3 regions of the Arthrobacter sp. 01N442 genome follow, and region 3 is predicted to be linked to each of the others. Evidence: riboswitches for the same ligand, from Rfam matches in the RefSeq annotation. Region 3 holds a riboswitch; each other region holds the start of a gene.
The links. A riboswitch is a leader RNA that binds a small molecule or an ion and turns the genes downstream of it on or off. The one in region 3 is predicted to bind S-adenosylmethionine.
Positions count from the first base shown of each region.

Region 1: it holds a riboswitch for S-adenosylmethionine, as region 3 does, so the genes downstream of both, AC1DNC_RS14195 (aminotransferase class V-fold PLP-dependent enzyme) here and AC1DNC_RS06250 (bifunctional o-acetylhomoserine/o-acetylserine sulfhydrylase) in region 3, are expected to answer to the same signal.
Region 2: it holds a riboswitch for S-adenosylmethionine, as region 3 does, so the genes downstream of both, AC1DNC_RS07675 (DUF1737 domain-containing protein) here and AC1DNC_RS06250 (bifunctional o-acetylhomoserine/o-acetylserine sulfhydrylase) in region 3, are expected to answer to the same signal.

Region 1 is NZ_JBFTRD010000006.1:267,260-270,998, forward strand. Features, by position in the region: gene AC1DNC_RS14195 (aminotransferase class V-fold PLP-dependent enzyme) at 32-1,453, opposite strand; SAM riboswitch class IV at 1,488-1,601, opposite strand; gene hisN (histidinol-phosphatase) at 1,691-2,503, opposite strand; gene rsgA (ribosome small subunit-dependent GTPase A) at 2,573-3,688, opposite strand; gene aroA (3-phosphoshikimate 1-carboxyvinyltransferase) at 3,672-3,739, opposite strand, start outside.
Region 2 is NZ_JBFTRD010000004.1:76,255-79,993, forward strand. Features, by position in the region: gene AC1DNC_RS07660 (glutamate--cysteine ligase 2) at 1-368, shown strand, start outside; gene AC1DNC_RS07665 (O-succinylhomoserine sulfhydrylase) at 365-1,573, opposite strand; gene AC1DNC_RS07670 (rhodanese-like domain-containing protein) at 1,570-2,007, opposite strand; gene AC1DNC_RS07675 (DUF1737 domain-containing protein) at 2,004-2,321, opposite strand; SAM riboswitch class IV at 2,336-2,450, opposite strand; gene AC1DNC_RS07680 (hypothetical protein) at 2,631-3,392, shown strand; gene AC1DNC_RS07685 (aminodeoxychorismate lyase) at 3,401-3,739, opposite strand, start outside.
Region 3 is NZ_JBFTRD010000003.1:108,096-111,834, reverse strand. Features, by position in the region: gene AC1DNC_RS06260 (isopenicillin N synthase family dioxygenase) at 1-857, shown strand, start outside; gene AC1DNC_RS06255 (VOC family protein) at 954-1,592, opposite strand; SAM riboswitch class IV at 1,813-1,928, shown strand; gene AC1DNC_RS06250 (bifunctional o-acetylhomoserine/o-acetylserine sulfhydrylase) at 1,991-3,307, shown strand; SAM riboswitch class IV at 3,367-3,482, shown strand; gene metX (homoserine O-acetyltransferase MetX) at 3,494-3,739, shown strand, end outside.

The DNA of each region.
Region 1 (3,739 bases), on a different contig from region 3:
ATTTACCGCACGGGGCTGGACCCCGGAGCCCCTAGTCGGCGGTGCAGGGGGCGGCACCGGCAGTGCCAGGCGTGTTGGGCGCCCAGTGCGGGTAGCTGCGGGTGTCGTTGGCCGGCACCCACCGTCCGGCGTCCACGACATAGTCCCAGCCGAGGCCGTTGTGCCGCAGCTCCCGTATTCCGGCGAGCAGCCGCTCGGCATCCTCAAGCCGCGACCCGAGGCCGAAGCTGGCGCGGAGCGAGCCGGCGGGCAGGCCCAGCCGCTTCAGCAGCGGGTGCGCGCAAAACCGCCCGTCGCGCAGGCCGACGCCGTGCTCGGCGGAGAGGTAGGCCGCGACCAGTCCGGCGTCGTAACCGGCAACCGAGAAATTGACGACGCCGATCGTCCCGGGGCCGGTCGCCAGGGCGGTGTCCTCGAAGATGTGGTGGACGCTCACGCCGTCGATCAGCTGCAGCCCCTCGACCAGGTAGGAGCGGATGGCGTCCTCGTGGGCGTGCCACTGCTGCTCGTCGAGCGCCTCGATGACCTGGCTGGCGCGGGCCAGCGCGGCCGCACCCAGGACATTGGGGGAGCCGCCCTCGTGGCGGGCTGGGCCCGTGGTCCAGCTGACGGAGTCGAGCCGCGCGTCCCGTACGGCGCCGCCGCCGGCCAGATGCGGGGTGCCGGCGTCCAGCCAGTCCGGCCGTCCCACCAGCACGCCGGCGCCGAACGGGGCGTAGAGCTTGTGGCCGGAGAAAGCGAGGTAGTCGACGTCGTCCGCGGCGATGTCGATCCGGCGGTGCGGGGCGAGCTGGGCCGCGTCGACGGCGATCCGGGCACCGAATTCGTGTGCCAGGGCGGCCAGTTCGCGGATCGGCAGGATTTCGCCGGTGACGTTGGAGGCGCCGGTCACGGCGAGCAGGCTGACGCCGCCAAGGGCGAGTTCCGCCCGCAGCCGCTCCACGGTGCCGCGCAGGGTGGGGGCCGCCACGACGCTGCGGTGCGGGACGTTCTGCCAGGGCAACAGGTTGGCGTGATGCTCGATGTCGAGGTAGAGCACCTCGCCGGTGTGCCGGCCGCCGTCGGCCGGCAAACAGCCGGCCAGCAGGTTCAGCGAGTCGGTGGTGTTCCGGGTGAAGATCACGGAGTCGTCCGGCCGGCCGCCGACGAAGTCGCGGACGATGTTCCGGGCGTTTTCGTACACTGAGGTGCTCAGCTGGGAGGCGTACCCGGCGCCGCGGTGCACGCTGGCGTAGTACGGCAGGATCTCGTTCAGGTAGGCGGACACCACGGACAGTGCCGGGGCCGAGGCTCCGTAGTCCAGGTTGGCGTAGCGGACCTGGCCGCCCTGGATCAGTGGGGCCTGGATTTCAGCGCCGGACACCGCGGACAGCGGCTGGCGGGCGGCGTCGATACGTGCGTCGCCAACGGCGGCGGGGGAGGGGCTGTGGCTGGGGATGGTGGCAGTCGTCATGGGACCTCGCTCGAAAAGGACCCCGCTCACAGGGGATCCGCGCTTGCCGGGTCCGCTCCGGACCGGCCAGGTCGTCACCCGGGGCACCCCGCCGCGAATGGAGGGTTGCCGGCCAGCAAACCGGGGTTTAGCGCTGGCACTCGTGACCTGCTTCGAGCCTAGGACATGGCCGGCCGCGCCGAAAAGGCAGGCCGGAATGTGAAGCGCAGTGTTACGGACTGCCGTGGGCGCGCCAGGCTACAGCAGGTCGTCGAGGCCGGGGTTGAGGCGCTTCAGGACTTCCGAATGCAGGATCGAGTTGGTGGCCAGGGCGTTGCCGCCGAAGGGGCCGTCCTCGCCCTCGAGCGAGGTGAAACGGCCCCCGGCCTCCGTCACAATCGGGACGAGCGCGGCCATGTCGTAGAGGTTGAGCTCCGGCTCGCAGGCGATGTCGACGGCGCCCTCGGCCACGAGGCAGTAGGACCAGAAGTCGCCGTAGGCACGGGTGCGCCAGACCTCCTCGGTAAGGCCGAGGAACTCGTCGAGGTTTCCGCGCTGCTTCCAGCCGCCGAGGCTGGAATAGGAGAGGGACGCATCCTCAAGCCGCGAGACGTTGGAGACCTTCAGCCGGGTGGCGGCGGCCAGTGAGCGGCCCATGTACGCGCCGGCGCCTTTAGCGGCCCACCAGCGCTTGCCCAGGGCAGGGGCGCTGACGACGCCGACCACAGGTTCGCCTTCGTCCACGAGGGCGATCAGGGTGGCCCAGACGGGGACGCCGCGGACGAAGTTCTTGGTGCCGTCGATCGGGTCGATGATCCACCGCCGCGAGCCGTGGCCGGAGCTGCCGAACTCTTCGCCGAGGACGGCGTCGCGCGGGCGGGAGCGGGAAAGCTGGCCGCGGATGGCCTCCTCGGCGGACTTGTCCGCGTCGGTGACGGGGGTGAGGTCCGGCTTCGTCTCGATCCGAAGGTCGAGCGCCTTGAAGCGGCTCATGGTCTGGGAATCTACGGAATCTGCCAGTACATGGGCAAGGCGCAGGTCATCGTTGTAGCTCGAAGCTGGTTGGCTCATGCTTCCAAACTACCGTCAAAACGCCCCGAGGACCGGGAGGCCACGTCGCAGCCTGCCTAGTGGGCGCTGCTAGGAGACGCTGCCGAGTTCCTTGGTTTCCTGCGCTTCCATCCGCGGATCCGTGCCGAGCAACCGGCGCAGGGAGGCAAGGCGCGCCGGTCCCGACGGGCCCGCGTGGCCGCCCTGCACCCACGCGTCCACTCCGCAGTTCACGGCGGTAGCGTCGTGCTTGCAGCCCCGTTCGCAGTCGTCGGTGCCCGGTGCCAGGTCCGGGAAGGAGCGCAGGATCCGGTCCGGGTCCACATGGGCCAGGCCGAAGGACCGGATGCCCGGGGTGTCGATAATCCAGCTGCCGGCCGGGGCATCGCTGACCTTCAACGCCAGCGCCGAGGAGGAGGTGTGGCGGCCCCGGCCGGTGACGGCGTTGACGCCGCCCGTGGCCCGTTCGGCCCCGGTGAGGGCGTTCACCATGGTGGATTTGCCGACGCCGGAGTGGCCCAGCATGACGGTAACTTTCCCGTCGAGGTGCTCTCGCAGCTGCGAGACCGCGGCCTTGTCCAACCGGGCGGACAGTCCGTCGTCGGAGCGGGCGTCGATGCCTGAGGCGGCCGAATCCGCCGTCTTGGAGATGATGACCGGGAAGTCGAGGTGCTGGTAGTTGGCCAGCAGCTCGGCGGGATCCTTGACGTCGGCCTTGGTGACCAGCAGCAGGGGCTCGATGCCGGCGTCGTAGGCGGCCACGAGGGCGCGGTCGATGAAACCGGTGCGCGGTTCCGGGTTTGCCGCGGCTACGACGACGACGAGCTGGTCGGCGTTGGCGACGACGGCGCGCTCGATCGGGTCCGTGTCGTCCGCGCTGCGGCGCAACAGCGTCCGGCGGTCCTGGATCTTGACCAGCCTGGCCAAGGTGTCGGGTTCGCCGCTGACGTCCCCGACGAGGGAGACGAAGTCCCCGGCAACCACGGGATTGCGTCGCAGCTCCCGGGCCCGGGCCGCGATGATCTTACGTTCGTCGGCTGTGCCCTCACCGACGACGGCGGTGTAACGGCCGCGGTCCACGGTGACGATCCGGCCGGTGACGGCGTCGTCGTAGCTGGGCCTGTCCTTGGTGCGGGGGCGGGAGCCCTTCTTGTTGGGGCGGATCCTGACGTCGGATTCGTCCCAGGAATCAGTGCTGCGTGCCACCGGCGGCGTCCTTGTCTGCGGGGCCTGTCCGGCCGAGCATGGCCGTCCACA
Region 2 (3,739 bases), on a different contig from region 3:
TGCTGTTGAAGATGGCCGCGTGGCAGGCCAGCAACTGCGGGCTGCGCGGGAAACTCCTCGACTTCGGCAGCTTCCGGCCCGCTCCGGCCGGCGAGGTGGTCCATGCCCTTGTCGACTTCGTCGCCCCCGTCCTGGCGGAGCAGGGGGAGCTTGAGCTGGCGCGGCGGGGCGTGGATCGGGTGCTGGCCAACGGCACGGGCTCGCAGCTGCAGCGTCAGGCGCTCTGCGCACCGGGGCTGGACACGCCCACCGACGACGCCGGCCTGGCCGCCGTCGTCGCCCATGCCGTCCGGGTCACGATGCTCGGCGCGGACGACGAAGAAGCATCGGAGCAGGCCGCGCTGCTCTCGCCGGTGCGCAGGAGCTAGACCTGCTTGAGTGCCTGTCCGAGGTCTCGGATCAGGTCCTCGACGTCTTCCAGGCCCACCGACAGCCGCACCACCCCGTCGCTCAGCCCGATCGCGGCCCGGCCCTCCGGGCCCATGGCGCGGTGCGTCGTGGTGGCCGGATGGGTGATGAGGGACTTTGAGTCGCCGAGGTTGTTGGAAATGTCGATGATCCGCAGCGCGTCCAGCAGCGCGAAGGCAGCCTCCTTGGCCGAGCGGCCGGGCGAAGGCGAGAGCTCCAGCGTCAGCACAGTGCCGCCGGCCTTCATCTGCTTGGCGGCCAGTTCGTATTGCGGGTGGGACGGCAGCAGCGGGTACTTGACCCAGTTGACCGCGGGCTGGGCCTCCAGCCATTCGGCGAGCCGCAGCGCCGAGGCGGAGGAGTGGTTCACCCGCAGGGCCATCGTCTCCAGGCCCTTGCTCAGCACCCAGGCGTTGAAGGCGGACAGTGCCGGGCCGGTGTGGCGCATGAGCTGCTTGACCGGGCCCTCGATGAATTCGCGGGTACCCAGGATCGCGCCGCCGAGGACCCGGCCCTGGCCGTCGATGTGCTTCGTGCCGGAGTACACGATCACGTCCGCGCCGAGCTCCCCGCAGCGCTGCAGCAGGGGAGTGGCGAAGACGTTGTCCACCACCACGGTCGCACCGGCGGCGTGCGCCAGTTCGCTCACCGCGGCGATGTCCACAATTTCCTGCATGGGGTTCGACGGCGACTCAAAGAACACGGCCGTCGTCGGAACGGCCAGCGCGGACCGCCACTGCTCGAGGTCCGGGCCATCCACGAAGACTGTCTCCACGCCCCAGCGCGGCAGGATTTCGTTGAGGATGACGAAACAGGAGCCGAAGAGCGAGCGGGCCGCGACCACCCGGTCGCCGGCCCCCAGCAAGGCGCCGAGTGCGGTGAACACGGCGGACATGCCCGACGCGGTCGCAAAGCACGCCTCGGTCCCCTCCAGCAGCCGGAGCCTTTCCTGGAACGTTGCCACCGAGGGGTTGCCGTAGCGGGAGTAGACGAACCGCTCGTCCTCGCCGGTGAAGGCGCGCTCGGCTGCGGCGGCGGATTCGTAGACGAAGCCCGAGTTCAGGAAAATCGGCTCGGTGGTCTCCTGGAACCCGGTCCGGTCGAGTCCGCCGCGGACGGCCTGGGTGTCCGGGCTCCAGCCCTGGGCGTCGGGATTGAAGCTCACTTAGTGCTTTCCTGGTTGGTGGGCAGGCCGCGGTTCTTCCAGCCGTTCACGGTCCGGCTGCCCGTTGGTCCGGGTTCACCCTCGAAGCCCTCCAGGACGTTGTAGGCGGTGAAGCCGGCCGCCGTGGCGGCGTTGGCGGCGGCGACCGAGCGGGCGCCGGAACGGCACAGAAAGACGAGCTCGGTGCCCTTCGCCTGTTGCTTCAGTTGTTCGCGCAGTTGCCGCTGGAGTTGCTCCAGGAACTGCGGGTTGGCGGCTCCGCCGGCCAGGCTCCACTGGACGAACAGCGGATCCTGCCGCTTTTCGGTGGCGGCCGCGGTGGCCGGGACACCGATCTGCGCCCATTCCCCCTCGGTGCGGACGTCCACCAGGACGGCGCCCGCCTCCAGCTTGGCCCAGGCTTCCTGCGGGCTCAGGTCTCCGGCGTAGCTCATGCGTGGCCCTCGCCAGCGAACTCCGCCCCGTCCAGCTCGTCCACCGCGTTGGCGACCGCGGCGTCGGCGCTCGCGATCGCGGCCGGCAGCACGAGCGCCTGGGCCACGATCACGGTACTGCCGTTGAACGTCGCGGAGGGGCTCCCGTGCAGCACGTAGCCCTCCGCCAGGGCGGCGGAGACACGCTCACAGAAGCTGCGGTCGTCGGGTCCGGTGAACAGGCGGTAGGCCAGTTTTTCCTCGGCCGGCGCCCCGCCGGCGGGGGACTGGGCGGGGGCTGTGGCGGGCACGGCGGATGCGGATGCGTCGGGCATGACGGATCTCCTTACTTTCACGCTTGCAGCTCGAATGGTCGATATGCCGAGTATTCACCTGAGGCACCCCGCCGCGAAAGGGAGGGTTGCCGACCGGCAAGTCAGGGCTTGGCGCCGGGTCTCATTACTCATTCAAAAACGTAGCACTGACGACGCCGGCCGCCACGGCGGCGTCGTCATGTTAAGTCACGCTCCCGCTGGCATGGCACCTTTCCCGGAGCGGTCCAATGTCGTAGTGTCACCGTTGACGCGCCTCCGGGGAACTGCCGGCGCCCATCCGCGCTCTCACACAATGAATTGGGGATCCACATGTACCTGCGACGCCTCGCGCCGATCGCGCTTTTGATGTCTGCCGCCGTCGCCCTCGCCGGCTGCGGCGGTTCGACCGCCCCGGCCGGGACGTCCCCCGCCGGAACGCCGAGCGCGGCAGCGTCCGCCACCGAGTCGCCGAGCCCGACCCCGACTCCCGAGGCAAGGACGTACACCAGGACGGAGCTGGCTGGAATCGTCGCCGGCCTTCGGGACAGCCAGGACAAGCGGCTGACCGCAATCCCGGCGGCCGAGCTGGAGAAGGGTATCGCCTCGTCCAAGGAAATGATGTCCTCGGTGGTAATCACCCCGAAGGCCTGTGCCGCGGTGGCGGACAGCAACGCCCAGATCCCGGCGGGCAGCACCTACGCCGCCGGTGGGTCGCAGTCGGCCAAGATGCGCGCCGTCACGGCAGTGACCCTTGTGGCAGTCAAGGATCCGGCAGTCCTGGCCAAGAACCTCGAGAGTTCCGCCAAGGTCAGCAAGGAGTGCGCCGACTTCACCATCGAGGTCCAGGGCCAGAAGGTCACGAACAAGACCGTGCCCTTGGACGTGAAGACCAACGCGGACAAGACGTATTCGACCCTGATGGTCCAGACGCTGCCGAACAAGGAGACCATCAGCACCTTGGTGGTCATGGGAGTCACCGGCGGGTTCTCGGCCACGGCTGTCGCCACCGGACCGGATGTCACCAAGACGTCCGCGGCCGAGCTGACCCGGCTGGTCAACGACGCCGTCAGCCTGAGCGGCGCCCGGGGCTAAGCCCCGCTCTACTCGATCGTGGCGAACAGTTCGTTGAGCTCGGACGTGAGCTGCCGCCGCCGTTCGGGGGTGCCGATTTCCTTGCCGTCGATGTGGTTCACCGGCGCGAGGAGCCGGATGCTCGAGATGAGCCAGACGGCGTCGGCGTCGTATAGGTCGTCCGGGACGAGCGGGCCGTAGCCCAGCTCCCACCCGGCGGCCTTGGCCGCGGTGAACAGGGCGCCCTGGGAGGTGCCGGGAAGGATTCCGCTGTCCAGCTGCGGGGTGATCAGCCGGCGCACGGTGCGGACTCCGCCCGCGCCGTCGTCGCTGGTCTCCAGGTGCGCCAGCAGCACGGTCGACGTCGG
Region 3 (3,739 bases):
TGCTGGACATCTCCCGACGCTTCTTTGAGTTACCCGAGAGCCAGAAGCTCGCGATCGAGAATGTCCATAGCCCGCAGTTCCGCGGCTACACCCGCGTCGGCGGCGAAATAACGGACGGCGGCGTCGACTGGCGCGAACAGATCGACATCGGCGTCGAGCGCAACACCGTGGATCAAGCCCCCGGCGTCGCCGATTACTGGCGGCTGGAGGGTCCCAACCTGTGGCCGGAAGACCTGCCCGAAATGCGGGAGATCGTCACCGAATGGACCGAGCGCCTCAGCGCCATCTCCTTGGAGCTCCTAAGGGCGTTGGCCCTGTCCCTCGGTGCCCCTGAAGATACCTTCGACGCGGCGTTTGCCGCCCGGGCCTTCCCGCTGCTGAAGATCGTGCGGTACCCGGGGGAGTCCGATCCGGAACCCAAGCAGGGCGTGGGGTCCCACCGCGACGGCGGGGTGCTGACGCTCCTCCTCGTGGAACCCGGCAAGGGCGGCCTCCAGGTCGAGTACCAGGGCCAGTGGATCGACGCGCCCCAGGTGCCCGGAACGTTCGTCGTCAACATCGGCGAGATGCTCGAACTGGCGACCAACGGATACCTCAAGGCCACCCTGCACCGGGTGATCTCGCCCCTCCGCGGCACCGACAGGATCTCGCTGCCGTTCTTCTACAACCCGGCGCTGGATGCCACCATGCCGCGCCTCGCGGTCAGCCCGGAGTTCCAGGCCAAGGCCCGCGGCCTTTCGGTGGACCCCACGAACAGCCCGATCCTGGAGACCTACGGCGACAACGCCCTGCGCTACCGGCTCCGGGCGCACCCCAACGTCGTCGAGGTCCACCACCCGGACCTGCTCAAGCACTGACCGGCCTGGCCGGCCCAGAAACGAATTCGGCCGCCAGCGGTGGGTGGCATCATTGGCACCCGCTGCTGGCGGCCGAAGTTTTTCGGGGAAGACGCGTCAGATGGTGACGGCTCCGGAATCGGTTTCGAAGGTGACGGACATGATTCCCGGCGTCCCGTGCGGGGCCAGCCAGTGCACGTCCACATCCTCGAGCGGCTTCTCGACGGGTTCGCCCAGCCACTCGGTCACACGCTCGGCCGAGCCCGCGATCGTGAGGGCAGACATCTTCACGCTGCTCGCGTAGGCGTTGGACGGGTGCAGCTCGGGGTCGCCTTCCCACTTCAGCATGTAGGGGACCTGCGGATCCGCGATCAGGCCCAGGATGCCGATCTGCTTCCAGACCAGTTCGCGGCCGTCCGGGAACTTGCGGTTGCCGTTCACGGCCGAGCGGCCCAGCCGCTCCTCGAAGGGTGCCAGGTCGTCAACCTCGACGCACCAGCCCATCCAGCCGCCGCCGGCTGCCGAACGGGCGCGGACTGCCTGCCCGAACGGTGCCTTGTCCGAGGCGGGGTGGTCCAGGACCTCCACGACCTCGAGGTATTTGTGCCCGGCGAGCGGGATAATCATGTTGCGGGTCCCGAACCGGGGGTGTACTCCGCCCTTGACGGCTTCGACTCCGAGGGCGGTCGCAATACGTTCGGTGGTGGCAGCCAAGCCATCCTGTTCACAGGCGTAAGAGACGTGATCCATGCGCATGCCATCATCTTGGCACTTTGTGATGGAGCTCTCAGCTTAGGGTGCCCTAACCGTGGTGGGATGTCATTGTCCGCGGCGATCGGGCGGATCAGCCGGCCGCGCGGGCGCGCTTTCCGGCGGGCTCTCCTTCAGGGGTGGCGTCCGGGGTGCCGGTGCAACGGTCCTTCATTTTTGTCACAAAGCTATCCGGGCGCCGGGGCTGCTTCCTAGACTGAAGCCAGGTCATGAGTGCCAGCACCAAGCCCCGGCTTGCTGGCCGGCAACCCTCCTTGCGCGGTGGGGTGCCCCGGGTGAAGACCTGGCCCTCCGGCGTCCGCCGGGCGGCAAGCGCGGCGCCTGAGCCGTTCCGGTCCCACGGGGCCCGGTGCGGCCTGTGCCCAGTCCTAGGAGCACACCAAATGTCTAACGCCTGGTCCTTTGAAACCCGCCAGATCCACGCCGGCCAGGAGCCGGACTCCGCCACCGGCGCGAGGTCGCTGCCGATCTACCAGACGACGTCGTTCGTCTTTCCCAGCGCCGAAAGCGCCGCCAACCGCTTCGCGCTCGCCGAACTGGCCCCCATCTACACGCGGATCGGCAATCCCACCCAGGATGCGGTGGAACAGCGGATCGCGAGCCTCGAAGGCGGCCTCGGGGCCCTCCTGCTAAGTTCCGGCCAGGCCGCGGAAACCTTCGCGATCCTCAACATCGCCGAAGCCGGGGACCACGTCGTGGCCAGCCCCAGCCTCTACGGCGGGACCTACAACCTGCTGGCCCACACCTTGAAGAAGTTCGGCATCTCCGTGACGTTCGTGGAAGACCCGGACAACCTGAAACAGTGGCGTGAGGCCGTTCAGCCGAACACCAAGCTGTTCTTTGGCGAGGTGGTATCCAACCCCCGCCAGGACGTGCTGGACATCGAAGGCGTCGCGGACGTGGCCCACCGGGCCGGGGTGCCGCTGATCGTGGACAATACCCTCTCCACCCCCTACCTGATCCGGCCGCTCGAGTGGGGCGCTGACATCGTGGTCCACTCGGCCACCAAGTACCTCGGCGGCCACGGTGCCGCGATCGCCGGCGTGATCGTCGACTCCGGGAACTTCGACTTCGGCAAGGACCCGGAGCGCTTCCCCGGCTTCAATACCCCGGATCCCAGCTACAACGGACTGGTCTACGCCCGGGACCTGGGGTCGGACGGGGCGCTGGGCGCGAACCTGTCCTTTATCCTCAAGGCACGGGTCCAGCTGCTGCGCGACCTCGGCTCGGCCGTCTCCCCGTTCAACGCCTTCCTCATCGCCCAGGGCATCGAGACGCTGAGCCTGCGGGTGGAGCGGCATGTCGCCAATGCCCAGCGCGTGGCCGAATGGCTCGAGGCCAGGGACGACGTCGAGTCCGTCGCCTACGCCGGGTTGCCGTCCAGCCCCTGGTACGAGCGCGGCCGCAAGTACGGCCCGAAAGGCACCGGCGCCGTCGTCTCCTTCAACCTGGCCGGGGGAGCGGAAGCCGGCAAGCGTTTCGTTGACGCCCTTGAGCTGCACTCCCATGTGGCGAACATCGGTGACGTGCGCTCGCTGGTGATCCACCCGGCGTCGACTACCCACAGCCAGCTTTCGCCGGAACAGCAGGCGGTAGCCGGCGTACACCCCGGCCTGGTCCGGCTGTCGGTGGGGCTCGAGCACATCGACGACATCATCGCGGACCTCGACGCAGGCTTCCGGGCGGCCAAGAACGGCTGAGGTCACACAGCCGTCACAATCTTCGCGCTTGCGCCGCCGTGTTTCGTAGAATCGAGCCAGGTCATGAGTGCCAGTGACAGCCCCGGCTTGCTGGCCGGCAACCCTCCTTTTGCGGCGGGGTGCCCCGGGTGAAGACCTGGCCTGCCGGTCAGCTGACGGCGGGCAAGCGCGAAGTTAGGTCCTCACATGACGATTGCTGTCACCCGCATGGGTGTACCCGAAAACAAAACCTCCGGCGCCGAACGCACGACGGCGGCCGTTCCCGACGGGACGCTGCAGTGCCTCCCGGTCGGCTCCCTGTCCCTTGAGTCCGGCGCCGTCCTGCCGGAGGTCACCCTCGCCTACGAGACCTGGGGGACCCTCAACGCCGATGCCTCCAACGCGGTGCTGATCGAGCACGCCCTGACCGGTGACACCCACGTCACCCGCGGT